DNA from 4 places in the Arthrobacter sp. R4 genome. Region 2 is predicted to be linked to each of the others. Evidence: riboswitches for the same ligand, from Rfam matches in the RefSeq annotation. Region 2 holds a riboswitch; each other region holds the start of a gene.
The links. A riboswitch is a leader RNA that binds a small molecule or an ion and turns the genes downstream of it on or off. The one in region 2 is predicted to bind thiamine pyrophosphate.
Positions count from the first base shown of each region.

Region 1 (7,274 bases), on a different contig from region 2:
GTTCAGTGCCGCGATCGCATCGCGGGCAGATTCAATCTTGGGCCGTCCCACATCGGCCACGCCGTGGATCACCTGGCGCTGCAGGTTGCTGAGGTCAACGTCGTCGTCGTCGATGATCCCCAGGGTCCCCACGCCGGCCGCCGCGAGATAGAGAAGCGCCGGCGAACCCAGCCCCCCGGCCCCGATGACAAGCACTTTCGCGTTCTTTAGCCGCCGCTGTCCGAGGGCACCGATCTCGGGAATGATGAGGTGCCGTGAATAGCGCTCCACCTCGGCGGGGGTCAAATCACCCGCGGGCTCCACCAGCGGTTCAAGCGAAATAGAGGAAACATTTGCGGTGAATGTCGAAGCCATACTTCAATGTATGCCCCGAGATACCGCGAGGTCATATTACCCCGCAGTAAAGTGGAGGTAACTGCAATGGAAAGTAGGGCAACTGTGGTCCACGAAGCACGGGCTGACCGGGCGTCCGTCGGCGAACCGCCGGCACCTCAACGCACCGCGGGCCAGCGGTCCGCCCGACTTCCCCGGGATGAACGCCGGGCACAGCTCCTCACAGCGGCCCAGGAAGTCTTTGTCGCCAACGGCTACCACGGCGCCGCCATGGATGAAATCGCCGAAACAGCCCATGTGAGCAAACCCGTGCTGTACCAGCACTTTCCCTCCAAACGCGAGTTGTACCTGGCCCTGTTGGACAGCCATCTCAGCTCGCTGACGGACCTGATGCTCGGGGCCCTCAGCTCCACGGTTGACAATAAGGAACGCGTCCAGGCCGTGATGCGCGCCTATTACCGGTTCATTGCCAGCGACGACCAGGCCCACCGCCTGGTTTTCGAGTCGGACCTCATCAACGATCCCGACGTCAGCTCCCGCCTTGAGACCTTCAACAAAACATTCGCCGACGCCGTCGCCCGGGTTATTGCCGAGGACACCAAGCTGCCCCATCTGGAAGCACAGCTCCTGGGGCGGGGCCTGGCGGGGATGGCCCAGGTCAGCGCCCGGTACTGGCTGGAAACCGACGGCAACCTTGACCTCGATGTGGCCAGCGACCTCATCTACCGTTTAGCTTGGCGCGGAATCTCTCGCTTCCCCAAAGAGACCTAGACTACAAATAAGAGAACCCAAGAAACTTTGATTGGCTGGGAGGCCCCCTTTTGGAAATTAAGATTGGCATTCAGAACATTGGCCGCGAAATCGTGCTGGAATCGGCGCAGGACGCCGACTCCGTGGCTACGGTCGTTGAAGAAGCCATCACCAAGGGCACCGAACTCCGCCTGAAGGACGACAAAGGACGTATTATCATCGTTCCCGGAAACGCCCTGGGCTACGTCGAAATCGGCGCGGAAGAAGCCCGCAAGGTCGGCTTCGGGCAGTTCTAGCAGCCGACCCACCGCCTAAAACGGCGAATACCCCCGCTTTGAGGAGATTCGATGCTTTCGCTGACGATTGTTGTACTGGTAACCGTGGCCGCAGGCTTTATTGTCTGGGCCAATGACAAACGGCACGCCAAGTACGGCATGGGGCTGCCCGCGGGGGTTGCCGCGGCGGTCGGCGCGCTGAGCTGGATCATCTTCATTGCCGCAGGCTTCGGCTACCAGCCGGGCCTGACCTGGATTCCGTGGGTGCTGCCCATGGTGCTGGGGTCAGCGGCCGCGGTGGGTGCTGCGGTGTACCTCGGACGCACCAGGTCGCACTACGACACCTTGCGGCTGACCGCGGCGCTCAAGCTCTAGCCAGGCTCAACCCGCCGGCTGACGTCCTGCCTCCGTGCACAGGCAGAGCCGGTTTCCCTGTGAATCCGTGACCACCACCCAGTCGGGTGCGTGGTCACGGTTCATTAATGCTCCGGTAGCCACAGTCTTCTCCAGGACGGCACCCGACTCCGCGCGGCTTCGATGGATGTCCAGGTGCATCCTGCTGCTGTTGGGGGTGGGCGTCTCCTGGAACCACACCGACGGGCCGCGTCCGTGAGGATCCACCAGGTCCGTGCCGGGGCCCTTTTTGTATCCCAGTGCGACGCGCCACACCTCGGAGATTTCAGTGGCGTCCGTCGTGTCGATCCCCACCTCAACGGTCCGGTGCAGTCCCGGTTCCGCTGTTGCTCCGGCGTCTGCTGCGGCAGCACTCGCCGCACCAGCCGCCCTCACATCCCGGGAAGTCACCACGCCGCCAGCGTCATGGGAGGTGTACCGCAGGAACACACGGTTGTACCGCCAGTCCAGGTCCGGGTGGTGGTTTTGTTCTTCGGCGAGGCGTCCGACGTCGGCTATCAGCCGCAAGGCCGCGGCCGCCGTCGGCGTTTTAAACACAGTCACGAACCCGCCGAGGCGGTACCGCCAGTCCGGGAGGCCAGCCAGCGCTTCATCGATGGCTGACCTGCTGAGTGTGTCTTCAGTGCCCGCCACGGCTGGCTCCTCGGGTTGATCCTTGAGGGCACGCCCGGTGGCCGGCCGCGGCGGAATCGGGTCAGAGGAACTCTGCCCGGCCTTCCATGGCTGAGGATGCCAGGGCGTGCTCACGGCGCGGTATCCGCCCGGCCGCTTTCGCCAGCCTACCGGCGATCACAGCGTGTTTGAAGGCCTCCCCCATGAGTGCCGGGTTCTGGGCGCGTGTGACAGCGGTAGCCAGCAGGACGGCGTCGCAACCCAGTTCCATGGCAAGGGCAGCGTCCGAGGCAGTCCCTATGCCGGCGTCCAGCACCACGGGCACCGACGCACGGGACACGATGAGTTCGATGTTGTGCGGGTTGAGGATGCCCAGCCCGGTGCCGATGGGCGATCCCAGTGGCATGACCGCCGTCGCGCCGAGGTTTTCGAGCCGCAGGGCCAGGACGGGGTCGTCGTTGGTGTAGGCGAACACCTTGAAGCCCCGGTTGACGAGCTGTTCAGTCGCGTCCACGAGCTCAACGGCGTCCGGCAGGAGGGTCTGTTCGTCGGCGATGACCTCAAGCTTGACCCAGTCTGTTTCCAGCGCCTCGCGGGCCAGTTCAGCCGTCATCACGGCATCCCGCGCAGTGAAGCAGCCGGCAGTGTTGGGCAGGACCCGGATGCCATGGTCCAGCAGGAGCTGGAAAAGGGAGCCGGTTTCGGCTGGCGAGTATCGCCGCATGGCGACGGTGGTCAGCTCCGTCCCGGAGGCCAGCAGGGCCGCGCCCAGCCCATCAAGGCTTGGCGCGCCGCCGGTGCCCATGATCAGGCGGGAGCCGAGCTCGACGCCGTCGATCACGAGCGCGTCCGGGTGCCCGGTCGGGTTAACGGTATTGATGGTTTCGGTCATGGTTCAGCCTCCCTGGACTGCTGTGACCAGTTCGACGTCGTCACCTTCGGCGAGTGCCGTGACGTACCACTGGCTGCGGGGTACTACTTCGGAGTTGTGTGCCACTGCCACACCCAGTTTTTGCCCGTCGGTGGCCTGCCCATTCGCAGCAAGTGGACGGCCGGTGACCTGGCTGACCAGGGTGGTAATTGACGCGCCGTCGGACACGCTGTGCTGCAAACCGTTGAGGGTGATGTTCATGCTGTTTCCTTGGTGGGTTGGAGGATGGCGGCGCGGCGTGTGGAGAATCTGGCCGGACTGAACGGGAGCCAGCGCGGGTCTGTGCGTCCATCCATGAGGTCCCGGCAGATGGCGGCGGCTGCAGGGGTCAACAGCACACCGTGGCGGAAAAAACCGGTCGCCACGATCAGGCCATCCACCGGTCCGTGGTTCCCTGGGAGGTGGACGCGGCCCAGCAATGGAGCGTTATCCGGCGTAGCAGGACGCGCCCGGGCTGTACTTTCCAGCAGTTCCAGCTCGGCGACCGCCGGCACCAGGACCTGGGCATCGCGAAGCAGCTGGTAGACGCCGCCTGCCGAGACGCCGCCAGCCGACGTTCCTGTGCCGTCCTGGCGGCGCTCCGGACTGGATGCTGCCAACGCGTCCTCGCGCTGGGTGGCACCGATGACCACAGTGCCGTCACGCCTTGGAACGATGTAGACGGGAACACCGTGGACCAGTCCGCGGACAGTAGCGGTGACCAGAGGACGGAGATGCTCAGGGACGCGCAGCCGGAGAATGTCGCCGTGCACGGGGCGCAGCGGCAGCTGGAGTCCATCGGGCAGCCCGCCCAACGACGCCGCTCCGAGCCCGTTGGCCACGATGGTTTCCCTGGCGGTCACCGATCCCCCACCGGCCAGCCGGACACCTGCGACCCGGCCGTCTTTCCAGGCCAGCGACGACGCACGGTCGGCAACGGCGAATCCGTGTTCGGCTCCTGCGACCGCGGATCCTGAATCCTCCCTGTGGCTGGCCAAAGCCTCCCGCAGGCACGCCACCAGCTTCCGCGGATCCACCTGGTGGTCAGCGGGAATGTCCAGGGCGCAGGAGATCGCGGGGCTCAGGAGGGCTTCGCGGCTGCGGGCCTCGCGCACCGTCAGTGGTTCAACGTCCAGCCCGTGGGCCCGCTGGACTGATCGGAGGTTCATCAGCGCACGGCGGTCGGCCGCGTCCGCGCCGATGGCCAGCGTGGGGGTGGGCAGGTACCCTGCATCGCCGGGAACGTCCCGGGCCAGGTCCGCCGCGAAGGCCGGCCACAGCCGGGACGATTCAAGCATCAGCTCCAGGAGTTCTTCCTCCTGGTAGTGCAACTCACTTACCGGGGCGAGCATGCCTGCCGCAGCCCAGGAGGCGCCGGAACCGGGGGCATCATCGATGACCACCACAGAACGGCCCGAGCGCCTGGCTTCCCAGGCTATGCCGTGCCCGATCACACCCCCGCCGATAACGGCGACGTCGGCGGAGAGGTCGGCGAGAGCGTCATTGGGGGCGCCGGCCGAGGGACTGCCGGTTGGCGGGATCATGTGGTTCCTTCCCTACGCCGGTACTAGCCGGATCAGGTCAAGCGGTCGGCTCTGACGCCCTCTCAGCCCGGCGCTTTATGACAGCTGCCGCGGGCTCCCGCAGTACCTGCCCAGTTTAGAGGAACTACTCTGGTTTCCATGAACGCAGCCCTTCCTGACAGCATTGCCGTCGCCAACAACCCCCTCCCTTCCACGAGCCATGCTGCGCCCCTGGGCGATGCCCGGCTGTACCTGTGCACGGATGCCCGTAAGGATCGCGGTGACTTCGCCGGTTTTGTTGATGCGGCCTTCGCCGGGGGCGTGGACATCATCCAGCTCCGCGACAAGACGATTGAGGCAGCAGAGGAGCTGGACCTGCTGGCGGTACTGAAGGAGTCCGCCCTGCGCCATGGGCGGCTGTGGGCGGTCAATGACCGGGCCGACGTCGCGGTGCTCTCAGGTGCCCCGGTGTTCCATATTGGCCAGAAGGACCTGCCGCTGAAGGCTGCACGCACCTTGTTGAACGGCAATGCAGCCATCGGTCTGTCCACCCACACAACCTCACAGATCGACGGCGCGGTCTCGGCCTCGGCCGCAGTCACTGCCGCGCCCACTGGGCTGGACTATTTCTGTGTTGGTCCGGTCTGGGCCACCCCCACCAAGCCCGGCCGGGCCGCCGTCGGGCTCGACCTCCTCAGGTACGCCGCGGGGGCAGTCAAACAGGCGGGGTCCGTGCCCGGCGTGGCAGAGGTACCCTGGTTCGCCATTGGGGGCGTGGACCTGGGCAACGTGGAGCAGGTAGTGGAAGCGGGCGCCCGCCGGATCGTTGTGGTCCGGGCCATCACCGAAGCCGCCGATCCCGCAGAGGCCGCCGCGGCACTGCTTCGGGCCCTGGACACCGCCGGCGCCTAGGACTCCGGCCCCGGAGACGGGATGGCGTGCATTATCAGCGGAAATCGGGCTAACCTGAATTTCGTGTCACATCATCGGCTGGCCCCAAATGTCCACGAGCACACCAATGCCCTCGAGGAGGCACTGAGTGCGCTGCGGACCGAGCTGGAGCTACCGGGCGACTACCCTGCCGACGCCGTCCGAGATGCGGAAGCCGCTGTCTCCTCAAGGCAACTGCCTGATGCCGACCTGACAGGCATTGATTTCCTCACTATTGATCCTGAGTCCTCCACCGATCTAGACCAGGCCCTGTTTATTGAGCGCGCCGGTAGCGGCTATCGAGTCCTCTACGCCATCGCAGATGTACCCGCATTCGTGGTGCCCGGCGGGCCGCTGGACGCCGAGACCCGCCGCCGGGGACAGACGTTCTACGCGCCCGATGGCCGCATCCCGCTTCATCCGGAGGTCATCAGCGAGGGGGCCGGCAGCCTCCTGGCAGGCCAGCTCTGCTCTGCCTTTGTGTGGGACTTCCACCTGGACCAGGCTGCCCAGGTCAGGTCCGTTTCGGTCCAAAGGGCACGGGTCCGCAGCCGGGCCAAGCTCAGCTACAAGGGCGCCCAGGCTGAACTCGACGCCGGAACGGCCTCGCCGGTGTTGGAGCTCCTTAAGGAAGTGGGCCTGAAGCGTGTTGAGCTGGAGCGGGAACGCGATGGCGCGAGCCTGAACATGCCCGAGCAGGAGATCGTGCAGCTTCCCGACGGCGGCTACCGGATCGCCGCTGCTCCCCAGCTCCCGGTCGAGGACTGGAACGCCCAGATCTCGCTCATGACAGGAATGGCTGCGGCCACCCTGATGCTTGAGGGCAAAGTCGGCATCCTGCGGACCATGCCCGCCCCTGACGAACGGTCCCTGGGGCACTTCCGGCTGCAGACCGAGGTTCTGGGCAAGCCCTGGGACGGGAAAGCGGGCTACGGGGAGTATCTCCGCACGCTTGACCCCACGGATCCACGGCAGCTGGCCATCATGCATTCGGCGGGAATGCTTTTCCGTGGTGCCAGTTATACGGCGTTCGACGGCGAAATCCCCAATGATGCCCGCCAGTCCGCGATCGGAGCCGCTTACGCCCACACCACCGCTCCGCTCCGCCGGCTGGTGGACCGCTTTGTCCTGGTCATCTGTGAGGCACTCAGCAACGGCAGCCCCGTCCCGGCCTGGGCGCGGGAAGCGCTGCCCTCCCTGCCGGTGATCATGGCCGGTTCCGATCAGCTGGCTGCCAGGATGGAGCGCCTTGCGCTGGACACCGTGGAGGCCGCCCTGCTGGTCAACCATGTGGGCCAGGAATTCGACGCGATCGTCATTTCAGGGTCCAAGCCGCAAAAGGACAACGGCAAAAACGGCAATGGCTCCAACGGTAACGGCAATGGAAGGAACGGGAACGGCCCTTCCGGAATCATCCAGATAGCCGAGCCTGCCGTCACGGCCCGCTGTGCCGGTGACCTCGAATCCGGCACCAAAGTCCGGGTCCGGCTTCTCTCCTCGGACATCGCCACGCGGGAAGTGCATTTC
Region 1 covers NZ_JBLWIJ010000017.1:245,403-252,676, reverse strand. Annotated here, with positions in the region: gene moeB (molybdopterin-synthase adenylyltransferase MoeB) at 1-354, opposite strand, end outside; gene ACLKOZ_RS12745 (TetR/AcrR family transcriptional regulator) at 439-1,104, shown strand; gene ACLKOZ_RS12740 (DUF3107 domain-containing protein) at 1,155-1,379, shown strand; gene ACLKOZ_RS12735 (hypothetical protein) at 1,431-1,733, shown strand; gene ACLKOZ_RS12730 (4a-hydroxytetrahydrobiopterin dehydratase) at 1,740-2,405, opposite strand; gene ACLKOZ_RS12725 (thiazole synthase) at 2,467-3,276, opposite strand; gene thiS (sulfur carrier protein ThiS) at 3,280-3,516, opposite strand; gene thiO (glycine oxidase ThiO) at 3,513-4,838, opposite strand; TPP riboswitch at 4,831-4,949, opposite strand; gene thiE (thiamine phosphate synthase) at 4,977-5,729, shown strand; gene ACLKOZ_RS12705 (RNB domain-containing ribonuclease) at 5,793-7,274, shown strand, end outside.
Region 1: linked by a shared signal. The riboswitch ahead of thiO (glycine oxidase ThiO) and the one ahead of ACLKOZ_RS06095 (bifunctional hydroxymethylpyrimidine kinase/phosphomethylpyrimidine kinase) in region 2 are both predicted to bind thiamine pyrophosphate.

Region 2 (7,274 bases):
CGATCTTCGGACCACGGAGGTCATTGAGGATCTCAGCCGTAACAGTTACCTTGGCCAGGTCCGCAGCGGCGGAGGTGACCTTGTCACCGTCTACCAGGAGCAGTGCGGGCAGCTGAATGGTGCTGCCGGCTCCACCGGGGACGCGGTTCAGGGTAACGAAGTCTCCAACGGAAACCTTCTCTTGGCGGCCGCCTGCGCGGACAATCGCGTACACCACTTGGGAACTCACTTCTCTCGACGTTTATTACTAGATTTGCGTGCGGAACCTGGGCCTATATTTGGCTGGGCTCTCGCTGTGCCTCAACGCCGTGGGGTCGTAACCCAAGTGTTGGCGTAAGCACCGAAGATCTAGAATACGCTAATTTTGCCTTCGGCCGCAAATGAGGCTGGTTCCGGCGGGCTGTCCGTGATAAGCGCCACAAGCGTGCGCAACACTGACAATCCGGAACCGTGCCCGACTATCGTACCGGCTGGATGCGCCGGGGAGCGTCAGGCGTGCAGCCGCGGCGCGTCGAAGAAATCAACTTCGAAACGGCACGACTGGTTGAAAGCGACGACCATGGCAGCACGCTCGTCCTCCGAGCCCCGGCGTCCGGCTTCGTCGGCCAGGGCAATAGCTGCACGGGTGGCCTGCGCGAAGTCCTCGTCGGCGTACGTCCGCAGCCACTCGGCGTACGGGTGGTCCGCCGGGGCGCCCGCAGCAAGGAATTGCGCGTGGAGGGTCTGTCCGACTTCGGCGTAGAGCCAGAAGCAGGGCAGGACCGCTGCCACCAGCACCGCGTAACTGCCCGATGCGGAGGCGGCCAGCAGGTGGTCCACATACGACTTCGTGACAGGACCGAGGACGGGCTCCACGGTTCGCGTACTGAGCCAGGTCCGATGCAGCTCCGATTCAACCTCCAGGCATTGCTGGGCTGATCGGGCCCAAAACAGCTGTGCGGCTTCGGTGGGGGCCAAGGCGCTGGCCCGTGCCAGCACCCGTGAGTACCCATTGAGGTAGATGGCATCCTGGGCCAGGTAGTAGGCGAACTGCTTTTCGGGCAGGCTTCCTGCCACGAGGTTCCGGATGAACTCGAGCTCATAGATGGCGGCGAGGTCTGCGGTGGCCTCCGCACGGAGGAGCTCGGCGAAGCCGCCCTCGCCGAGCTGGGCCGGTTCCAGGGCAGGCCCTGTGGCCGCCTGCAGGTGGTGGAAGTGGTGGACGGGACCGTTTCCCGCACCGACGTCCAGGCCGTCCGAGGACACCAGGGCACCTGCCAGCCAGGGCTTGACGTGCCGCAGTGAGGCCTCCCAGTCCCCCAGGCGGGCCTGTGCCGTTGCCATGGCCGACGAGAGCGAGCAGCCCGTCCCGTGGCTGTTCCGGGTGGGGATCCTGTCCCCCGGAACCTCCACAATTTCCTGGGCAAGCAGTCCGCCGGTATTGACGAGGGCATCCGGGCAGGCGGCGCCGTCGAGATGTCCCCCCTTCACCAGGATGGTGGAGCCGGTGTCCGCCGCCAACCGCCGGCCCTGTTCCAGCGCTTCTGGCCAGGAGCCGGCCTGGGCCTCTCCGAGCAGCATGGCCAGTTCAGCGAGATTGGGCGTGATCAGGTCCGCCAGCGGGAGCAGTCCGCGGAGGGCAGCCTCGGCAGACGCCTGCAGGAGCCTGTCGCCGCTGGTAGCCACCATGACGGGGTCAAGGACTACGACGCCGGGACGCACCTTTTCGAGCCAGCTGCGGACCGCGGCCACCACCTCGGCATCGCCCAGCATGCCGATTTTGACGGCATCAATGGTGATGTCATCGCTCACGGCTTCCAACTGCTGGACCAGGAAGGCGGCCGGCGGTACGTGCACCGCGCGGACGCCCTGAGTGTTCTGCGCTGTCAGCGCGGTGATCGCGGCCATCCCGTAACCGCCAAGGGCTGCGATGCTTTTCAGGTCGGCCTGGATGCCGGCGCCGCCGGACGGGTCAGACCCTGCGATGGACAGCACCCGCGGAACGTCCCGGAGGACCGGGGCCGGCGCTGCCGGGCTGAGTACAGGTGCCAGGGGCAGGACAGTAGTTGAAGACAAGGAAGACATCCCTTCGCCGGTGCTAGCCGGACAGGTTCAACGGGTGTGGATCTCAGCCGGCCCTTGCGCGGCACCCCGTGTCGGTAACCAAGCCTAGCGTTTCAGTGCCCGGCCCGGTGTCAAATGGCCCTGTCGAATGAAGCCGTTAACGCGCGATGCCCGGACGCGCCCCTGCGAAGGGTCGTGTCCGGGCATCCTGGCTGATGTCCTTTGCGGAGGATCAGAGCTCGGAAGCAGGTACTCCTACCCCGAGGATGATGGGCGCCTCTGCCTGTTTCTTGTCGCCTGCGGCCGTTGTGGCCGGCTCAGGCGCCTTGGCCGCGTGGGAGTGGCCGCCGGCTGCTGCGTGCGTTGCCTCGTGGTGTTCTACCGAGGTTGCGTTTGCCGCGCCCTGGGCCCGGCTGGCGCTGCGGTTGCGGCGGGGCCTGCGGGTACGGGACTGCTCAGCGGTGTGGTCTGAGTAATCCTTCTCCTCTACCGCAGCATGCGGCACATCGGTGCTTGGCTGCGGGGCAGCCTGCGCAGGCTCCGGAGCGGCAACGGCGGGCTCGCCGAGGTGCGCGAAGGCTTCAGCGAGCCTGTCGAGCGTCAGGGCCGGCTGCTGCGGCTGGTCTGCCGCGTGCTCCACGAACGGCAGCACCACCTGTTCCCCGCCAAAAGTGAGCACGGCAGCAGGACGTCCGGACGCGTCGGCGTCATGCTGGCGGGCTGTTGCCGGTGCCTGGCCTGTTTGTGCCTGGCCTGTTGCTGCCGGGGCGGCGTGGGCCTGCTCCGTCGTCGTCCGTGCTGCCGCTGCAGCAGGGCTTCCGGCCGCCGCGGCTCCAGCAGCGTGGGCTACCTCGTCGTCGTGCAGGTGCGCTGCGTGCGCCGCCGCGGCGATGTTGGCCAGGGCCAGCCTGGTGGCCTCAGCCTTGGCGTGCCGCTCGGCGTCGCTGGGATCCGGGTGGACTGTGTGGACCTGGACCGGTGCGGACGGTGCCGCCTCCAAGGGAACGCCTCCGCGTCCACGGCGCCGCTTGCGGTCGCCACGTGCACCGGGCTGGCTGTCAGCCCGCTGGCTTTCCGGGCGCTGGTCGGGCCGCGGGGTGTCCGTGCGGTGAGTGTCCGTACGCTGCACGTGGTGTTCGGCAGCCACCGTGTTGGCGCGACGGTGCTCCACGGGATCGTCGTGGGTGACCACGCCGCGGCCGGCACAGGTTTCGCACTGCTCGCCGAAGACCTCCAGCAGCCCGGTGCCCATGCGCTTGCGCGTCATCTGAACGAGCCCCAGGGACGTTACTTCTGCCACCTGGTGCTTGGTGCGGTCGCGGCCCAGGCATTCCACCATGCGGCGCAGGACGAGGTCGCGGTTGGATTCCAGGACCATGTCGATGAAGTCGATGACGATAATGCCGCCGATGTCGCGGAGCCGCAACTGGCGTACAACTTCTTCGGCAGCTTCGAGGTTGTTCTTGGTGACCGTTTCCTCGAGGTTGCCGCCGCTGCCGGTGAACTTGCCGGTGTTGACGTCCACCACGGTCATGGCTTCGGTTCGGTCGATAACCAGCGAACCGCCAGACGGCAGGAAGACCTTGCGTTCGAGTGCCTTATGGATCTGCTCGTCGATCCGCCAGGCCGCGAAGATGTCCTGGTCCTTGGTCCACTTTTCCAGGCGGCCCACCAGATCGGGGGCCACGTACGTGACGTAGGCCTCGATGGTGTCCCAGGCCTCCTCACCGGAGACGATCAGCTTGGAGAAGTCCTCGTTGAAGACGTCCCGAACCACCTTGATGGTGAGGTCCGGTTCGCCGTAGAGAAGTTCCGGGGCAAGGATCTTCGTGGACGTGGACTGGCTTTCAATGCCCTCCCACTGGGCGCGCAGACGGTTGATGTCGTGCGTGAGCTCCTCTTCCGAGGCGCCTTCTGCGGCCGTGCGGACGATGACGCCGGCATGCTCCGGCAGGCGGTCCTTGAGGATGCGCTTGAGCCGGTTGCGTTCGACGTCGGGCAGCTTACGTGAGATTCCCGTCATGGAGCCGCCGGGTACGTAGACCAGGTAGCGGCCGGGGAGGGAGATCTGGCTGGTCAGGCGCGCGCCCTTGTGACCCACGGGGTCTTTGGTGACCTGGACCAGGACGGTGTCGCCGGACTTCAGGGCGTTCTCGATCCGGCGCTGCTTGCCTTCGAGGTTGACGGCTTCCCAGTTCACCTCACCGGCGTACAGGACGGCGTTGCGGCCGCGGCCGATATCAACGAACGCCGCTTCCATTGATGGCAGGACGTTCTGCACCTTGCCGAGGTAGACGTTCCCGATCAGGGAGTCCTGCTGCGTCTTGGAGACAAAGTGCTCGGCCAGGACGCCGTCTTCCAGGACTGCGATCTGGATTCTGTCGTCGCGTTGCCGGACGATCATCTGGCGGTCCACGGATTCGCGGCGGGCCAGGAACTCTGCTTCGGTGATGACGGTGCGGCGGCGGCCGGTATCGCGGGATTCACGGCGGCGCTGCTTCTTGGCTTCCAGCCTGGTGGAGCCCTTGACGGACGTCACGCGGTTGTTGACGGGCGCTTCGGTCACGGCGCGGGGAGCGCGGACACGGGTCACTGTGTTGGGCGGATCGTCATCCCCGCCACCGGTCAGTTCCAGGTCCTGGTCACCACGGCGGCGCCGACGACGACGACGGGAGGTTACGCCCTCGTCTGGCTGGCCCGCTGATTCCTCGTCAGCTTCCTCTGTTTCATTGTCGCTGCCCTCGCTGTCGCCCTCGAGGTCGCGGTCGCCTGCGCGGCTGCGCCCGCGGCGACCACGGCTGCGCCGCCTGCGACGGCCGTTGGCGTCGTCCTCTTCGGTGAGTTCGGCGTCGTCCTCTTCCGCTTCCTCCGCCGCCGCGGCGGGTGCCGGGGCGGGACGGACCACGGTGCTCAGGTCCGGTGCCTGGAACAGGACGGAGGTTGCCGACCCTGGCTCCAGGAAAAGGGAGCCGAACGGGCTGGCCGGTGCTGGCTGTGCGGGTTCTGCGGCTTCAGCGTCAGGCGCGGTGGTTTCGGAAACTGCGGGTGCCGGCGTTTCCACCGTTGCCGATTCCGGCACCTGGGTTTCCTCCACTGCGGCCTCGGGCTCGGGAGCGTTCGACGCCGGGGTTTCCACTACGGGAGTTTCAACAGCTACTGCAGCAGCCGCAGGCGCCGCCTCGGTTCCGGGGACGGCTGCGACGTCAGGAGCCGACGTCTTGCGGGTTGCGACGCGGCGGCGACGGACCGGCTTTGCCTCCGGCTCTGCTTCGGGGGCGGCAACGGCGGACGCGGCGTCGTCGGCGTGGCTGGAGCCTGCCTCAGCGACCGTTTCCGGGGCCGCTGCCTCGGCTGCGAACGCAGGCAGTGGCTCGGCGGCGTCTACCTTTTTGCGCGCACGGGTGCGGCGGACCGGCGGAGCCGCCTCAAGCGCAGGTTCTTCAGCGCCGGGCGACGCAGAGGCATCCGCTGCGGTCACTTCCGGGATGGCTTCCGGCTTTGGCGCGGCCTTCCGCCGGGTCCTCGTGGCCTTCTTCGGCGCGTCCGGAGCCTCGGCTACCGCTTCATCGTTGTTAACGGCAAATACTTGTTCATTTTCCATATGTGGCAACACTCCTGCCCCTGACGTACCGCCACATCCGGCACCCATTGGGGCACATATTTGTCAAAACCCGCAGGCATTGACAGAAGTCAAGTGGATACTCCCAGGTTCGCACCGGCAGTGGGGTGCGGCAGCCCGTGGGAGCCGGCAGCAGCATTCTGAAACCCGTTGTTCTACATGCCACAACCAGGTGCCGACCAATGGAATGGCGGGAAGACGGATCAGAGAATCCGAAGCCTGCCAGCTCATCATTGGCGGTCTTGGGAACAAAGCCACCGGACCGGAGTCCGAATGTGGGTCGGCCTCCAGCCAAGTTCATTCTCTCACACGCCGACTAAAAGACGGGGGAAGCAAGATCGGCCGATCATTGCGAGCCTGCCTGCCTGCTGGGCGGACAGCCCGGTGCCGACGGCGCTGACGGGCAGAAAGCTAAGCTGGGCGCCGGATTCAGGCTCCGGCGTTACAATCGGGGCAAAGAGCACCCGATGAAAAGGACGCCTGAACCATGCCAAGCATTTCGCCCGTCAGCGGCGCCGAAACCGGCAGCCCGGCCTCCGCGCGCCCGGCGACGGCCCCGGAGACTCAGGGGACAGTTCCTCCGATGACGCGCAACCGGCCACTTGGCTGGCTGATGGTGGCCACCGGAATCATCGGCTGGCTCGCTTCGGGAACGCTCGTCCTGGAGAAGCTCGAAGTACTCAAGGACCCGAACCACACCACCGTCTGCGACGTGAACCCATGGATTTCCTGCGGGCAGGTGATGCAGACCTGGCAGAGTTCCGTCTTCGGATTCCCCAACATGTTCATCGGCATTGTGGCGTTCGCGGTGATCATCACCACGGGCATGGCGCTGCTGTCCGGCGCTACGTTTGCCCGGTGGTACTGGGCAGGCCTTCAGGCCGGAGTGACCCTGGGCTTCGCTTTCGTAGTGTGGCTCTGGTCCCAGGCCCTGTACGAGATCCACATCCTGTGCCCCTTCTGCATGATTGTCTGGGCCGCCATGATCCCGCTGTTCGTCTGGGTGACGGTCAGGAACATCACCCACGGAGTCCTCCCCCTTCCCTCAGGGGTGGCGCGGGTGCTGGGCGACTCGGGCTGGATCATCACGGCGCTGCTCTACGTAGCTGTTATCGCAACCATCTTCTTCGCCTTCATCCAGGTGTTCGCGGGCACGTCAGGCTTCTGACGCCTGCCGCAGACCCACCGAAGTGACACTTAAGGCCAATGTCCGCGCCGGACATTGGCCTTAAGTGTCACCTCGATGAGGCGTGTGGGTACAGGACGTTAGTCCTGGAACCAGATCTTGATTTCGCGCTCAGCTGAGTCCACGGAATCCGAGCCGTGCACCAGGTTCTGCTGGACCTTCAGGCCCCAGTCGCGGCCGAAGTCGCCGCGGATGGTGCCCGGGGCGGCCGTGGTGGGGTCCGTGGTGCCGGCCAGGGACCGGAAGCCTTCGATGACGCGGTGACCTTCGAAGATCGCTGCCACAACCGGGCCGCTAAGCATGAATTCCACGAGGGGTTCGTAGAAGGGCTTGCCGACGTGCTCTTCGTAGTGCTGTTCCAGGAGTTCCCTGCTGGCATCAACCTTCTTCAGCTCGGCAAGGGTGTAACCCTTAGCCTCGATGCGG
Region 2 covers NZ_JBLWIJ010000010.1:57,385-64,658, reverse strand. Annotated here, with positions in the region: gene rplU (50S ribosomal protein L21) at 1-217, opposite strand, end outside; gene ACLKOZ_RS06095 (bifunctional hydroxymethylpyrimidine kinase/phosphomethylpyrimidine kinase) at 490-2,064, opposite strand; TPP riboswitch at 2,047-2,143, opposite strand; gene ACLKOZ_RS06090 (Rne/Rng family ribonuclease) at 2,276-5,644, opposite strand; gene ACLKOZ_RS06085 (vitamin K epoxide reductase family protein) at 6,150-6,830, shown strand; gene ndk (nucleoside-diphosphate kinase) at 6,929-7,274, opposite strand, start outside.

Region 3 (7,274 bases), on a different contig from region 2:
TCACCGAGGCTGATGTCGACGCCACCGTCCGGGAGATCCGCCGTGCCCTGCTGGATGCAGACGTTGCCGTTCCGGTGGTCCGCGAATTCACCGCCCGCGTCCGCGAGCGGGCCCTTGGCGAAGAGGTCTCCGGCGCGCTGAATCCCAGCCAGCAGATCGTCAAGATCGTCAATGAGGAACTGGTTGAGATCCTGGGCGGCGAGACCCGCCGGATCCGCCTGGCCAAGACCGGCCCCACGATCATCATGCTCGCCGGCCTCCAGGGCGCGGGTAAGACCACCCTCGCCGGCAAGCTGTCCAAATGGCTCAAGGCACAGGGCCATAGCCCCATCCTGGTGGCCTGCGACCTCCAGCGGCCCAATGCCGTCACCCAGCTCCAGGTGGTGGGCAAGCGCGCCGGCGTTCCGGTTTACGCACCCCACCCCGGGGCCACCCATGAGCTGGAGCACCCCGCGGGCGATCCCGTAGCAGTGGCCCGCGCCGGCGTCGAAGAAGCTCGCCAGAAGCTCCACGACGTAGTGATCGTGGACACCGCCGGCCGCCTCGGCGTCGACGCCGACATGATGGAGCAGGCACGGCAGATCCGCCGGGCCATCGTTCCCAACGAAGTGCTGTTCGTGATCGACTCCATGATCGGCCAGGACGCCGTGAACACGGCGATGGCCTTTGACGAGGGCGTTAATTTCACCGGTATCGTGCTGTCAAAGCTCGACGGCGACGCCCGCGGTGGTGCCGCCCTCTCTGTTGCGTCGGTAACCGGCAAGCCCGTCATGTTCGCCTCCACCGGCGAAGGCCTGGACGACTTCGAGCTCTTCCACCCGGACCGGATGGCCTCCCGCATCCTGGATATGGGCGATGTCCTGACCCTCATCGAGCAGGCGGAAAAGAACTGGGACAAGGACGAAGCAGCCCGGATGGCGAAGAAGTTCGCCGACCAGGAAGACTTCACCCTGGACGACTTCCTGGCCCAGATGCAGCAGATCCGCAACATGGGCTCCATGAAGAAAATGCTCATGATGATGCCGGGTGCGCAGAACATCCGCCAGCAGCTCGAGCAGTTCGACGAGCGGGAAATCGACCGCGTCGAGGCAATCGTCCGGTCCATGACCCCGCACGAGCGCGTTGCCCCCAAAATCATCAATGGCTCCCGCCGGGCCCGCATTGCCCGCGGTTCGGGCGTCCACGTCTCCGAAGTCAATGGGCTGCTCGAACGTTTTGCCCAGGCCCAGAAGATGATGAAGAAGATGGCCCAGGGCGGCGGCATGCCGGGAATGCCAGGCATGCCGGGAATGGGCGGCCCAGGCGGCGGCGCACGCAAGGGGGCCAAGAATGCCCCGAAGAAGAAGGCCCGCTCCGGTAACCCGGCCAAGGCAGCCCAGGAGCTCAAGGACGCCGAGGCGCGGCGCGCCGGAGCGGCCAAGGCGCTCCCCACGGGTGCGGCGTTTGGCCAGCAGTCCGGTGACTTCGATCCTTCGCAGCTGAACCTGCCCAAGGGCTTCGACAAGTTCCTCGGCAAGTAATCGCATCGCCCAACTGGGTAGCAGCAGATGTCGTTATGAGCGCTCAAAACGACACCTGCTGCTACCCAGTTGGGATGTCGGAGCCGTGGAATAGGGTTGGGTCATGTTCAAGCAGCGGGTAGTGTTCGTGCACGGCGCCGGAAGCTTCGGCTCAGCGGCCTGGCCCCGGCAGCACGGCATGGCACTGACCTACGACGCCCTGTTTCTCCGGCGCCACGGCTTTGACTCTGTTGCTGAACCGGTCGAGTCCTCCTTTGCGGAGGACACCGCCATCGTTTTGAGATCCCTCGCCGACGACGGCAGGGGCGCCGCCGGTGGCCACGTTGTGGCGCATTCCCAAGGGGCGATCTCCGCCATGATGGCCGCCGTCGAGCGCCCCGACCTGGTGTATTCGCTGACGCTCGTGGAGCCGGCCTGCCTGTCGTTGACCGCGGAACTGCCGGCGACGGCGGCGCACCGGGAGCTCATGCAGCCGCTGTTTGATGTCCGCCACCAGCTGGGTGACGAGGATTTCCAACGGGAGTTCGTCCGCCGCGTCTATGCTGCGGACCTCCAGGAGCCCGCCACCCAGGAGGAACGACGCTCCGCCCGGCGGCTCCGGCTGCAGGCCCCGGCCTGGGAGGCGCCGCTGCATATCGTCCCGGGTGTGCCAACGCTGGTGCTGACCGGCGGCTGGGAGCCGCTGTATGAAGAGATCGCCGGATACCTCCGCGAAACCGGTGCCCTGCACCGCATTGCTGCGGGCGGGCACCGGCCCCAGGATTCGGCGGAAGGCGATCACGCCATCCGGGCGTTCGTGGGCGACGTCAGCCGCGGCCGGTCAGCCCGGGCCTCCTGACGCGTTAGCGCGAAGGCACCTCCAGGTCAGGCAGGTAAACCTTCCCGCCTGCCGCGAGGAACTCCACGCTCTTTTCTCGCATCCCGGCCGCCATCTCCGCCAGGGCTGCCTGGGATTCAGCCGAGCCATACTCATCCCGGATGTCCTGGCTGATCCTCATGGAGCAGAACTTGGGGCCGCACATGGAACAGAAGTGGGCGGTTTTGGCCGGCTCGGCAGGCAGGGTTTCGTCATGGAAGGCTTCCGCAGTGACCGGGTCCAGGGACAGTGCGAACTGGTCCCGCCAGCGGAACTCGAACCGCGCCTTTGACAGGGCGTCGTCCCGCTCGTGGGCGCCAGGGTGGCCCTTGGCCAGGTCGGCGGCGTGGGCCGCGATCTTGTAGGTGATCACACCCGTCTTCACATCGTCCTTGTTGGGCAGGCCGAGGTGCTCCTTAGGCGTGACGTAGCAGAGCATGGCGGTGCCGTAGCGGGCGATCTCGGTGGCCCCGATGGCGGAGGTGATGTGGTCGTAGCCGGGTGCTATGTCCGTGACGAGCGGTCCGAGGGTGTAGAACGGGGCCCCCTTGCAGAGCTCCTGCTGGCGTTCCACATTCTCCCGGACAAGGTGGAACGGTACGTGGCCGGGTCCTTCCACCATCACCTGCACGTCGAATTCCCAGGCGCGCTGCGTCAGTTCAGCCAGCGTATCCAGCTCGGCGAACTGGGCGGCATCGTTGGCGTCCGCCGTCGCTCCCGGGCGCAGCCCGTCGCCGAGGGAGAAAGCGACGTCGTACTTGGCGAAAATTTCGCACAGCTCGTCGAAGTGGGTGTACAGGAAGTTCTCCTGGTGATGCGCGAGGCACCAGCCGGCCATGATGGAACCGCCACGGGAAACGATGCCGGTGACACGGTTGGCCGTCAGCGGCACGTAGCGCAGCAGCACTCCGGCGTGGATGGTCATGTAGTCCACGCCCTGCTCGCACTGCTCAATCACGGTGTCGCGGAAGATCTCCCACGTCAGTTTGTTGGCCTCGCCATTGACCTTCTCCAGCGCCTGGTAGATGGGCACCGTGCCGATGGGGACGGGGGAGTTGCGGATGATCCACTCACGCGTGGTGTGGATGTCATCGCCGGTGGACAGGTCCATCACGGTGTCGGCTCCCCACTGGGTTGCCCACTGCAGTTTGTCCACTTCCTGGGCGATGGAACTTGTCACAGCCGAGTTGCCGATATTGGCGTTGATCTTGACCAGGAAGGCCTTGCCGATGATCATCGGCTCGGATTCCGGGTGGTTGATGTTGTTGGGGATGATGGCGCGGCCTGCCGCCACTTCGCTGCGGACCAGTTCCACGTCACAGTTTTCGCGGAGGGCAACGAACTGCATCTCCGGGGTGATGACACCCTGCTTTGCGTAGTGCATCTGGGTGACTGTCCGGCCGTCGACGGCGCGGCGGGGCACCGGCTGTGCTCCCTTCCACTCTGCGGAGGCTGCGCCGCGGCGTACTGCCGACTTGCCGTCGTCGAGCAGGTTCCGTTCCCGGCCGCTGTAGGGCTCGGTGTCGCCACGGGCCGCGATCCATTCCGAGCGGAACGGGTCCAGGCCCACCACCGGATCACTCCCAGGGCCGGCGGTGCGGTACGTCCGGAAAGGGCCGTTCGCCTCGCCGTTGGGCGATGGTTCCAGCGCAATTTCCGTTACCGGAACCCGGATTCCGGTGGCCTCGTCACTGATGAACGCCAACGAATGGGATTTCAGCGACTGGGTCTCAGTGCCGGCTTTCCCCTTGGCAGTCTCATTTTGGGCAGCAATCAGCCGTGTTTCTGGTGTACTCAATGAATACTCACTTCCTTCGCCGGCATTACCCGGACAGGTTCAACGGTCGCAGGCTGCGTCAGCCTGATCTCAGCCCCTGCAAGGGCTCCCGTGTGGTCTAGATGAAGCTACCACAGGTCCAAGTGGGGAGGATGTGACTTGACAGGCTGACCATCTTGCGCGGATTAGGCTGGTCCGATGGCGGGAATCATCGAATTCAGCGGAACAGTGCTCACCGGACCGAATGAGGAACGGCGGGGCCTCTGGTCCGTCGACGGCCGTCTCACGTTCCACAGGCCCCCCACTTCCCCCGATGCTGTGCTGGGAGGCTGGGTCCTTCCCGGGTTCGTTGATGCCCACTGCCACGTTGGCCTGGGACCCGGCGGCGTCGTCCCGGATGCGATGGCTGAAGAACAGGCCCGCACCGACCGCGACGCAGGCACGCTCCTGGTCCGTGATGCCGGGGCGGCAAGCGACACGCGTTGGCTGCAGCAGCGTCACGACATGCCCAGGCTTATCCGCGCCGGGCGGCATATTGCCCGGTCCCGGCGCTACCTGCGGGATTTCGCCGTCGAGGTGGAGCCAGACGGCCTGGTGGAGGCCGTGCGGAAGCAGGCGAGGGCCGGTGATGGCTGGGTCAAGCTCGTGGGGGACTGGATTGACCGCGACGCCGGAGACCTCGCACCGTCGTTTCCCGACGCCGTCGTCCGCGATGCCGTGCAGGCGGCCCACGACGAGGGCGCACGGGTGACCGCGCACTGCTTCGCCGAAGACACCCTTGACCAGATGCTCGACGCCGGCATCGACTGCATCGAGCACGCCACCGGATTGCTGCCCCGGCACGTTCCCCGGCTCGCCGCCCAGGGTGTCCCCATCGTTCCGACGCTGATCAACATCGACACCTTCCCGGACATCGCCCGCCAGGCCGAAGCGAAATTCCCGCGGTACGCCGAGCACATGCACGCGCTGTGGGAACGCAGGTACGAGCGCGTGTACGAAGCCTTCGAAGCAGGCGTGCGGATCTATGCCGGGACAGATGCCGGCAGCGTCATCCGGCACGGACGGATCGCCGACGAAATCCTGTCGCTGCACCGGGCGGGCCTCCCTCCTGCGGCGGCCCTGGATGCTGCCTGCTGGGGTGCGCGGACGTGGCTCGGCGCTGAGGGGATCTCCGAGGGTGCCAGCGCAGACGTGGTGATCTGCAGGGAAGATCCGCGGCGCGTCCCCGCCACAGTTGCCTCACTTCGGCACGTCGTGTTGCGGGGCGAGGTGATCCGCTGACCGCCGAAGATCACGCATCGTACAGCTGGGAATAAATTGAAGCTTCAAGTAATTTAGAAGAGTAGAGGCCTCCGAAATCCGGCGGCCGTTGGACCGGGAGTTTTCGATGACTGCAGAATCCACCAGCCAGGACCTTCTACCTGCCGAGCTCACCATGGGCACGGTGATGCTGAAGGTCGGCGACATGAAGCTCATGACTGACTACTACCAGCGCGCACTGGGCCTGGACGTGGTGGCCGAACAGGACGGTGGCCTCTACATGGGCCGGCTCGGAAAGCCGCTAGTGCATCTGGCCGCCGCCCCCGGGCTGACTCTTCCTGGCAGGGGCGAGGCCGGGCTGTTCCACACGGCGCTGCTCTTTGAGGACCAGGCGGCACTGGCGGCCACAGTCGCTACGGCGGCCCAATATGAGCCCCGCTCGTTCACGGGCAGTGCGGACCACTTGGTCAGTGAAGCCTTCTATTTCAACGACCCGGAGGGCAACGGCATCGAACTCTACTGGGACCGGCCGCGCAAAAACTGGTCCTGGAACGGAACGGACGTGGTCATGGACAGCCTGGCACTGCCTCCGCAGCGCTACCTGCAGGAGCATCTGACCCAGGAATCCGTTGAGGGCCAGCAGCGGACGGCGGCCGGGGTGGGCCACGTCCACCTCCAGGTGGGCGACGTCCACACCGCCCACGATTTCTATGTCGGCACGTTGGGGTTCGAGAAGACGGCGGGCTGGCATGGCCAGGCGCTTTTTGTGTCAGCCGGGCGCTACCACCACCACATGGCCATGAACGTCTGGAACAGCCGCGGCGCCGGTCCCCGGAAAGATACCCTCGGCCTGGGGGAGGTGCTCATTGAGGTGCCGTCCGGAGATGACGTCGGCGCACTTGCCGATCGGCTGAAGGTCGCCGGGGTTGCCAGCCACCATACGGGGGCCGAGTTGCGCTTCGAGGACCCTTGGCGAAACAGCATCCGGGTCGCTGTGCGCTAAGCCGGGTGCGGCGGCCCAGGGAGCGCGGAGCCGTGTACTAGGCTGATTCCGAACGGCCGGGGCAGCTCTGCAGCTGCCTGCCAGAGCCGCACCGTCGACGGAATGAGGGCGATTCCCATGGGCTTCACCGAAATCTTTGTTTCAACCCACGACGCCGCGCTGAAGCGTGCCGGGATACTGGACGACGGCGGTTCCCCCTCCACGCCCGGCCTTCGGATTCCCGGGATCAGTGACTTCGAAATTGAACAGCTAGGGGACCTCGCCGGCGCGGCCGTCCATGCCGGTGGTGCGGACTATGAACTGGCCATGGTGGATGTGGCCAGCGATTCACTGCTGGGTGTTCCGCCCGCCATGGTCCGGGCGCTCGCTGAGCTGCTCAGCTATGAGACCGAGGGGGAGGGCAATGTACTCGATGACGTCGCCGAAAAGTGGGCGGCCCAGGACGACATGCCATTCGGTGCGGCCGAAGCCAGGAAATACGTACAGCAGCTGGCAGAGCTGGCCAGTGGAATCGAGGATGCCGACCGCACCGGGCTGTACGTCTGGTCATCCTGAGCAACGTGGGAGCATCGCCGGTGTCCGGCGGATCGGTCCCAAGTCGAAATCCGGGCGCTGATCTGGCACAATAAACAGGTACTCGATCTGCGTGGCCCCTCTCTCCGCGTCTGGATCCTGTCCTTCGAACCCTCAAGTATGGCCCGCCCCACGGGTGCAGAACGCCGGGTTCACCCCTTTTCTGAAACAGGAGTGACCACAAAAGTGGCCGTAAAGATTCGCCTTAAGCGCTTTGGCAAGATGCGCGCACCGTACTACCGCATCGTTGTTGCGGACTCACGCACCAAGCGTGATGGCCGTGCA
Region 3 covers NZ_JBLWIJ010000033.1:86,863-94,136, forward strand. Annotated here, with positions in the region: gene ffh (signal recognition particle protein) at 1-1,520, shown strand, start outside; gene ACLKOZ_RS19455 (alpha/beta fold hydrolase) at 1,624-2,358, shown strand; gene thiC (phosphomethylpyrimidine synthase ThiC) at 2,363-4,174, opposite strand; TPP riboswitch at 4,169-4,276, opposite strand; gene ACLKOZ_RS19465 (amidohydrolase family protein) at 4,352-5,434, shown strand; gene ACLKOZ_RS19470 (VOC family protein) at 5,541-6,416, shown strand; gene ACLKOZ_RS19475 (hypothetical protein) at 6,534-6,971, shown strand; gene rpsP (30S ribosomal protein S16) at 7,176-7,274, shown strand, end outside.
Region 3: linked by a shared signal. The riboswitch ahead of thiC (phosphomethylpyrimidine synthase ThiC) and the one ahead of ACLKOZ_RS06095 (bifunctional hydroxymethylpyrimidine kinase/phosphomethylpyrimidine kinase) in region 2 are both predicted to bind thiamine pyrophosphate.

Region 4 (7,274 bases), on a different contig from region 2:
TATCATAAATGAGCTATTTTGCCACGCGGTCACGCTGAACCGGGAGGACAGAGTCGCAATGTACCCACCTCATGCGATAGCCTTCGCTGCCCGCGGCCGCCCTTGACCCGCGTCGCCGCGGCGGAGGAGACTGGAAAGACCTGCCCGCCGGGCTAGGACGGAGGTCCCATGCACAGAGCTGTGCGGGGAACGGTACCCACCTCAACGGGTGCGCTGAGGCTAATCCGTTGCGCCCTGGCGATCGGCCTGGCCCTGCTGTTTGGCATGGTGTTCGCGCCGCCGGTTGCTGCAGTGCCCTCCCCCGGCGAGGGCAGCCCGTCGCTGCTGGGCAACGACGTCTCCTGGCCACAGTGCAACAAACCACTCCCCAGGGGCGCGGCCTTCGCCATTGTCGGAGTCAACAACGGCCGTGCCAACGCAACGAACCCCTGCCTCGCGGAGCAGTTGAAGTGGGCGAACGCCATCGACGCCAACGGGGACCGCGCAGAAAACCCCACCGCCCAGCCAACCGTTGCGCTCTACGTCAATACAGCCAATCCCGGACTGGCAGGCTCGTGGTGGCCCACCAGCAATGACTACCCCGCCGCAAAGCCTGTCCACAATCCGTACGGTGACTGCACCAGGAACAGCCATGACGATCCGGAGGTCAGCGAAGCCTGCTCCTACATGTACGGCTATGCCAAGGCCTACGACGACGCGTACCTCCGCGGCATCAGCAAGCCCTCGGAGTATGTATGGTGGCTCGACGTCGAAACCGGCAACTCATGGTCGGGCAACAGGAACTGGAACCGCGCAGTCCTCGAGGGCATGACCGATTTCTTCCACGGCATCGGCGCCGACGTCGGCATCTACTCCAGCGGGTACCAGTGGGGACAGATCGTAGGCACTGTCAGCAGCTCCAGCAGCCTTTACACCCTGCCCAGCTGGCTGGCAGGTGCCAGCACCGCAACAGGGGCCAAGGCGATCTGCTCCCAGGCCCCGCTCACCGCCGGCGGCAAGGTCGCACTCACCCAGTTCGTGTCCGGGGAATTCGACTACAACCACTCCTGTATCTGAACGTCGCGCTGAGGGCGGCTACTTCCTGATGAACGCCATACGTTCTCTCCAGGACTAGCCGCCGACGAAACTCCACGTGCCGGCAAACACGGCGGCGGCCACGGCCGCCGTGGCCATCAGGGCCCCGCCTGCCAGGACCCACACGTCGAGCCTGCTGTAGGTGGATTCACGTGCCCAGGTCCGGTCCCCGCCGCCGAAGCCACGCGCCTCCATGGTGACCGCGAGCCGGGACGCCCTGCGGATGGCTTGGACCAGGAGGCCGAAACTCTGGCCCAGGGTGGCTTTCATCCGTTGCACCGGGTTGCCGCGCGAGCCAACGCCGCGGGCGCGGCGGGCCATCCCAATGGTCTGCCACTCTTCGGCCATCAGGCCAACAAGCCGCATGGCCGCGAGCGTCCCCAGCACGAACCGGTGCGACAGCCGGGCCTTCTGGGCCAGCGCATCGGCGAGGTCGGTGGGATCGGTGCAGCTCATGAGGAGGATGGCTGGCAACGCGATCGCCAGGCCGCGGAGCATAAAGCCCAACCCCAGCTCCAGGGAGCCTTCGCTCATGGACCAGATGCCGACGTCGAGCAGTATCCTTCCGCTGTCCGGAGCCAAAATCGAGGTGCTCCAGCCACCCACGGCGGCCGCCAGGATCAGCGGCCAGCCGCGCTGCCACAGCAGCGTCAGGGTCAGTCCCGCGAGCGGGAAGAGCAGGAGTTCACAGAAGAGCGCCACGGAGGCGGAGACCCAGTCGATGGACAGCGCCAGCACCACGGTCATAAAGACGACGGCGGCGAACTTGCTCAGCGGATTGGCACGGGTCAGCAGTGCTTGGTTCCCCCGCAGTGTCAGTTCCTGCCTCATGGGGCCACCGCTTCGGTGGTGCCCAGCCGGAGCTCGGCGCCGCCCAGGGCCGTGCTGAATTCGGCATCGTGCGTTACGGATACCACGGCGGTGCCGGCGTCGAGCAGTTCGGAGAGGAAGGACGCGAGCTCGGCCCAGGTGTTGGCGTCCTGGCCGAAGGTTGGCTCGTCCAGGACCAGCACCTGCGGGTGGGCGGCGAGCACCGTGGCCACGGACAGCCGGCGCTTCTCACCGCCGGAGAGCGTGTAGGGATTGGCGTCCACGAGTTCGGTCAGCCGAAGCCGCTGGAGGAGCTCATCCACCCGTTCCTCGCCGTGGCCAAGATGCCTGGGGCCGAACATCAGCTCGTCCAGGACATTGCCGGTGACAAACTGGTGCTCTGGCTCCTGGAAGACGGTTCCGATGCGGGCGATCAGCTGGTCCGCCTTCCATTTGTAGGGGTCGATGCCTGCGCCCTGGCTCAGGTCCAGGGTGGCTGAAACGTTTCCCCCTATGGGTGCCAGCAGGCCGGCCAGGGTCAGCGCGAACGTGGACTTTCCCGCCCCGTTCGGACCTGTGATGGTGAGCGCCTGCCCGGCGCGGACCTGGGCTGAAAGGCCCTGTTGGACCGGAACCGGAGGGATGGTTTTGAAGCGGCGGCGGCCCGGCCGTTCCCGCGAAACGGCAAGGTCCTCGGCCGCCAGCAGCAGGTCCCCGGAGCCGCCGGAAGCCCGGTTCCGCGTGGCCGGAACAAAGCCGGGAACCCACACACCGGCAGCAATCAGCATGTCCCTCGCCTCGGCGAGGACCCGGTCGGGCGGCCCGTCCAGCAGTACTGCGGGATCAGTTGCGGAGCCTGGCTGCAGCACCACGATCCTGTCCACGAGGTCCTTCCAGACGGACACGCGGTGCTCCACCACAACCAGCGTGGCCCCGGTTTTGTCGAGGCAGCGGCCCACGGCGTCACGGACCTCGAGGACCCCGGTGGGATCCAGGTTGGCCGTGGGCTCGTCCAGGAGGATCAGCCCCGGCCGCATGGCCAGGATGCCGGCGAGCGCCAGGCGCTGCTTCTGCCCGCCGGACAGGGCCGACGTCGGGTGGTCCAGCGGCAGGTGGGAGAGCCCGACGTCGTCAAGCGCCTCGTGCACGCGCGCCCAGATCGCATCGCGCGGCACGGCGAGGTTCTCGGCACCAAAGGCGACGTCGTCGCCGAGCCGGGAGAGGACCACTTGCGTTTCGGGATCCTGCTGCACCAGCCCGGCGCGGCCGCGTCGCTCACGCGGGGACGCGCCGTCGATCCGCAGCGAACCGGATTCGTCGGAATCGCCTGCTTCGCCGTCGTCGTTCACATCCCCCAGCACCCCCGCGAGGGCGTGGAGCAGCGTGGATTTCCCCGCCCCTGACGGGCCCAGCAGGAGCACACGCTCCCCGGGCTTGATGTCCAGGTCCAGGGCGTGGACCGCAGGCCGGGACCGGCCGGCGTGCCGCCACCCCCAACCGCGGGCAGTGACGGCGGCGGGCCGCGTCGTAGCGGCTGTGCCGTCGTCGTAGGCTGCGGGCATTAGGAGAAGACGGGCTCCGACGCAGCCTTGCGGGACGCGAAGGAGCTCAGCACACCCGTCCTGGCCAGGCCGCGGGTGGCGATCCAGGACAGCGCGCCGGCGATGATCGCGCCCGAGATGGCGGTGAATACGATGTACGCGAGCTTGTCACCGGCGGCGTAGGCGATATTCCAGCCCCAGGGGGCGAAGGAGTCGTTCAGGCCGCAGAACAGCCCGGCCGCAGCGCCGGCCAGCAGCGCGATGGGCAGGTTGAACTTCTTGTAGACGAAGATGGCGAAGATGATCTCGGCGCCCAGGCCCTGGACGAAGCCGGAGAACAGCACGGAGGCACCGTACGGCGAGCCCATGATCAGTTCACCCATGGCGGCCACCGTTTCACAGAAGAGCGCGGCGCCCGGCTTGCGGATGATCAGCATGCCCAGCACGGCGGGGATCATCCAGCCACCGGCGATGAGGCCGGTCAGCGGCGGGTAGACGGCGTTCATGGGCGGGGAAACCGCGGCGGCGCCCTGGGACCACGCCCAGAAGATCACGCCGCCGGCGATGGCGATGAGGGCGGCCACCACGATGTCAACGATGCGCCAGGTGTAGCCGGTCTTTTTGATTGCTGCAGTGCTCATGTGATCCTCCTGAGGAACAGGAGGGGAAAGTGTTCCGGCGGTCGGCTTGCCGCCGGTTACCGCACACTTCGAGAACTCGACTCCCTTGCGCCGGTACTAACCGGATCAGGTTCGAGGGTCTGCGGCTGTCCCGCACTCTCAGCGCCCACCTGCGGTTCCCTGGCAATGCCAGTGATGCCCGACGGCGGCGCTCCCCTGTCGTTAATAAAGCTGGTCTTTGAATAATCTGCCCTGATGGGCGTGGTCCAGTTTACACCGCTGGGGCGGTAGATTGTGGGCCATGACTGCCAACAACCCGACTGTGACTGCGTTCAATCCCGACTCAAGGCTGCCCCAGCCATCAGGCCTGCTCGAGGCCCTGATTGACCGGATCGAGGCCGAGATCACCGAGCTGCAGTTTCCGCATTTCACCAAGGACGATTCCCTCAATCTGGGGTTGCTCCTGGTGGAGCTGGGGAAGTCGCGGCGGCTTCCCATCGCGATCGACATCACCAAGGGCGAGCAGGTGCTCTTCCACGTGGCTTTGGATGGCGCCACCCCGGACAACGAGCACTGGGTCAGGGCCAAGCAGCGCACCGCCGCCCGGTATGAGATCCCGTCATTGCTGGTGGGACTCCGCGGCAGGCTGCACGGGGGACGGATCGAGGACCACGGGTGGTTCGACGAATCCACCTACGCACCACACGGCGGCTCCTTCCCGGTGTACGTGGCCGGGGTGGGTGCGGTAGCCACGGTCACCGTTTCCGGGCTGCCGCAGCAGCAGGACCACGACCTCGTGGTGGAGGCCCTGCGCGAAATCCTGGGGTCCATGCGGGCCGAGTAAGCATACCCCGGGCTGGGCTTCCTGATACTCGCGAAGTTGACACGCTCCCCTGACGACACGAGGATGAAGTCTATCCGGAAAGCGTTTTCTCACTGGGTGCAACCGTGGAGGCCGCCGTCAGATCCGGCAGCCTTCAGGAGGGCGGGCATTTGAGCAGCCAGCACACCATCGACCGTCAAGCCCTGGTCCGCCGGCACAACGTGGAGCAGCGGAGCCTTGATCCCCGCAGCCCTGTTTCCGTGGGCAACGGCGAGTTCTGCTTCACCGTGGACCTCACCGGGCTCCAGACTCTCCCGGCCGAGTACCCCGTGGGAGCCCCGCCCGGCACGCTGCTCGGCACGCAGTCCCAATGGGGCTGGCACTCCATCCCCGCGGACGAGGAGTACAGCCTGGCGGGTTCCACGGTTCTGTACGATTCCGCGCGGGGCCCGGTCCCTTACCTGGACATGGTGGGGGACATCGTGGACGGCCGGGAGACCAAGGCGTCCCGCGCCGAGACCTGGCTGCGGGTCAACCCGCACCGCCTGGACCTGGGCCGGATCGGGTTCGCGTGGGAGGACCCCGCCGGGGCGCCACGGCCGCTGACCGCGGCAGACGTCGTCGACCCCGTCCAGATCCTGGACCTCTGGACCGGGACAGTCACCAGCACGTTCAGCCTCCGCGGCCATCCCGTCAGGGTCATCACCGCCTGCCATCCGGACCGGGACCAGATTGGCCTGATCGTGGAGTCCCCGGCCCTCCAGCACGGGCTGGTGGTCACGTTCGCCTTCCCCTATGGGTCCGAGGCGTGGCATGACGCCGCGGACTGGAACCGCCCCGCGGCCCACACCACCACCCTGGCGGGACCGGCGGGCACCTTGGACGGCTTCCAGCACTGGACCGTGGACCGCGACCTGGACGGATCGGGTTACCAGGTGACGGTGTCCGGAAAAGACCTCCGGCTGGACCAGTCAGGCGGGCACGAACTGCTGCTTCGCGCCGCATCCGGGCAGGACGTCCTTGACCTGGCCGTCCAGTTCACCAGCACCGGGCAAGGCGAATGCATCCTGCGCAGCTCTGGCGGCGCACCCTCGACTGGGACTGGAACCGCCGTCGCCCAGGCCTCCCGCGACCACTGGCCGAAGTTCTGGCAGTCCGGCGGCGCCGTCGAACTCCATGGCACACCCGACCCGCGGGCGGCTGAACTTGAACGCAGGATCGTCCTGTCCCAGTACCTCACGGCGATCAACTGCGCCGGATCCCTGCCACCACAGGAGACCGGGCTGGTGTGCAACTCCTGGCGGGGCCGCTTCCACCTGGAGATGCACTGGTGGCACGCCGCGCACTTCGCCCACTGGAACCGTACGGAACTGCTGCTCCCCGGCCTCCGCTGGTACCGAACCATCCTTGAGTCCGCGCGGCAGACGGCCAAGGCCCAAGGGTTCGACGGCGTCCGCTGGCCCAAGCAGGTGGGACCGGACGGGCGGGAAAGCCCCAGCCCGATCGGCACCTTCCTGATCTGGCAGCAGCCGCACCCCATCCACCTGGCCGAGCTGGCGTACCGGGCGGTGCCCTCGCGGGAATTGCTGGAGGAATTTTCGGAGATTGTGTTCGAAACCGCCGAGTTCATGGCAAGCTTCGCGCACCCCACGGCACGTGGCTTTGAGCTTGGGCCGCCGCTGATCCCCGCCCAGGAAAGTTATGAGGCCATCCGCGGGACGGTCGCCAACCCCACGTTCGAGCTGGCGTACTGGCAATGGGCGCTCCGCACCGCCAACACGTGGCGTGAACGCCTCGGCCTTCCCGGCTGCCCGGACTGGCAGGCCGTAGCGGACGGCATGGTCCGCCCGCGGACCGTCAACGGCGTCTACGCCGCGATCGACATCGAACCCTTCACCATCCGCACGGACCACCCGTCCATGCTGTGCGCACTGGGGGTGCTGCCGCAGACAGGCCTGATCGACCCGGAGATCATGCGCGCCACGCTCGCTGACGTGCTGGCCACCTGGGACTGGGACAGCACCTGGGGCTGGGACTACCCCGTGATGGCCATGACCGCCGCACGGCTGGAGGACCCGGAAACCGCCGTCGACGCCCTCCTGCAGGAGGCCGGGAAAAACACCGTCCTGCCAAACGGACACAACCGGCAGACAGATTCCCTTCCCCTCTACCTGCCAGGAAACGGCGGACTGCTGGCCACGGTCGCCCTGATGGCGGCGGGGTGGGACGGTGGCCCGGACCGGCACGCCCCGGGCTTCCCGGCAAGCTGGACCGTGGCCTGGGAGGGCCTGGTGCCGGCTCCCTAGCTGTATTACCCACGGAGGTTGGTGACGCGGCTGGCGGGTGGCTGACCCTTGAGTGCGGTGTGGCCTCGGTGGACTCTTCTATGTCTGTCAAGCCGCATTC
Region 4 covers NZ_JBLWIJ010000032.1:121,467-128,740, forward strand. Annotated here, with positions in the region: gene ACLKOZ_RS19085 (hypothetical protein) at 169-1,056, shown strand; gene ACLKOZ_RS19090 (energy-coupling factor transporter transmembrane component T family protein) at 1,111-1,905, opposite strand; gene ACLKOZ_RS19095 (ABC transporter ATP-binding protein) at 1,902-3,446, opposite strand; gene ACLKOZ_RS19100 (ECF transporter S component) at 3,446-4,066, opposite strand; TPP riboswitch at 4,131-4,273, opposite strand; gene ACLKOZ_RS19105 (heme-degrading domain-containing protein) at 4,347-4,889, shown strand; gene ACLKOZ_RS19110 (hypothetical protein) at 5,039-7,174, shown strand.
Region 4: linked by a shared signal. The riboswitch ahead of ACLKOZ_RS19100 (ECF transporter S component) and the one ahead of ACLKOZ_RS06095 (bifunctional hydroxymethylpyrimidine kinase/phosphomethylpyrimidine kinase) in region 2 are both predicted to bind thiamine pyrophosphate.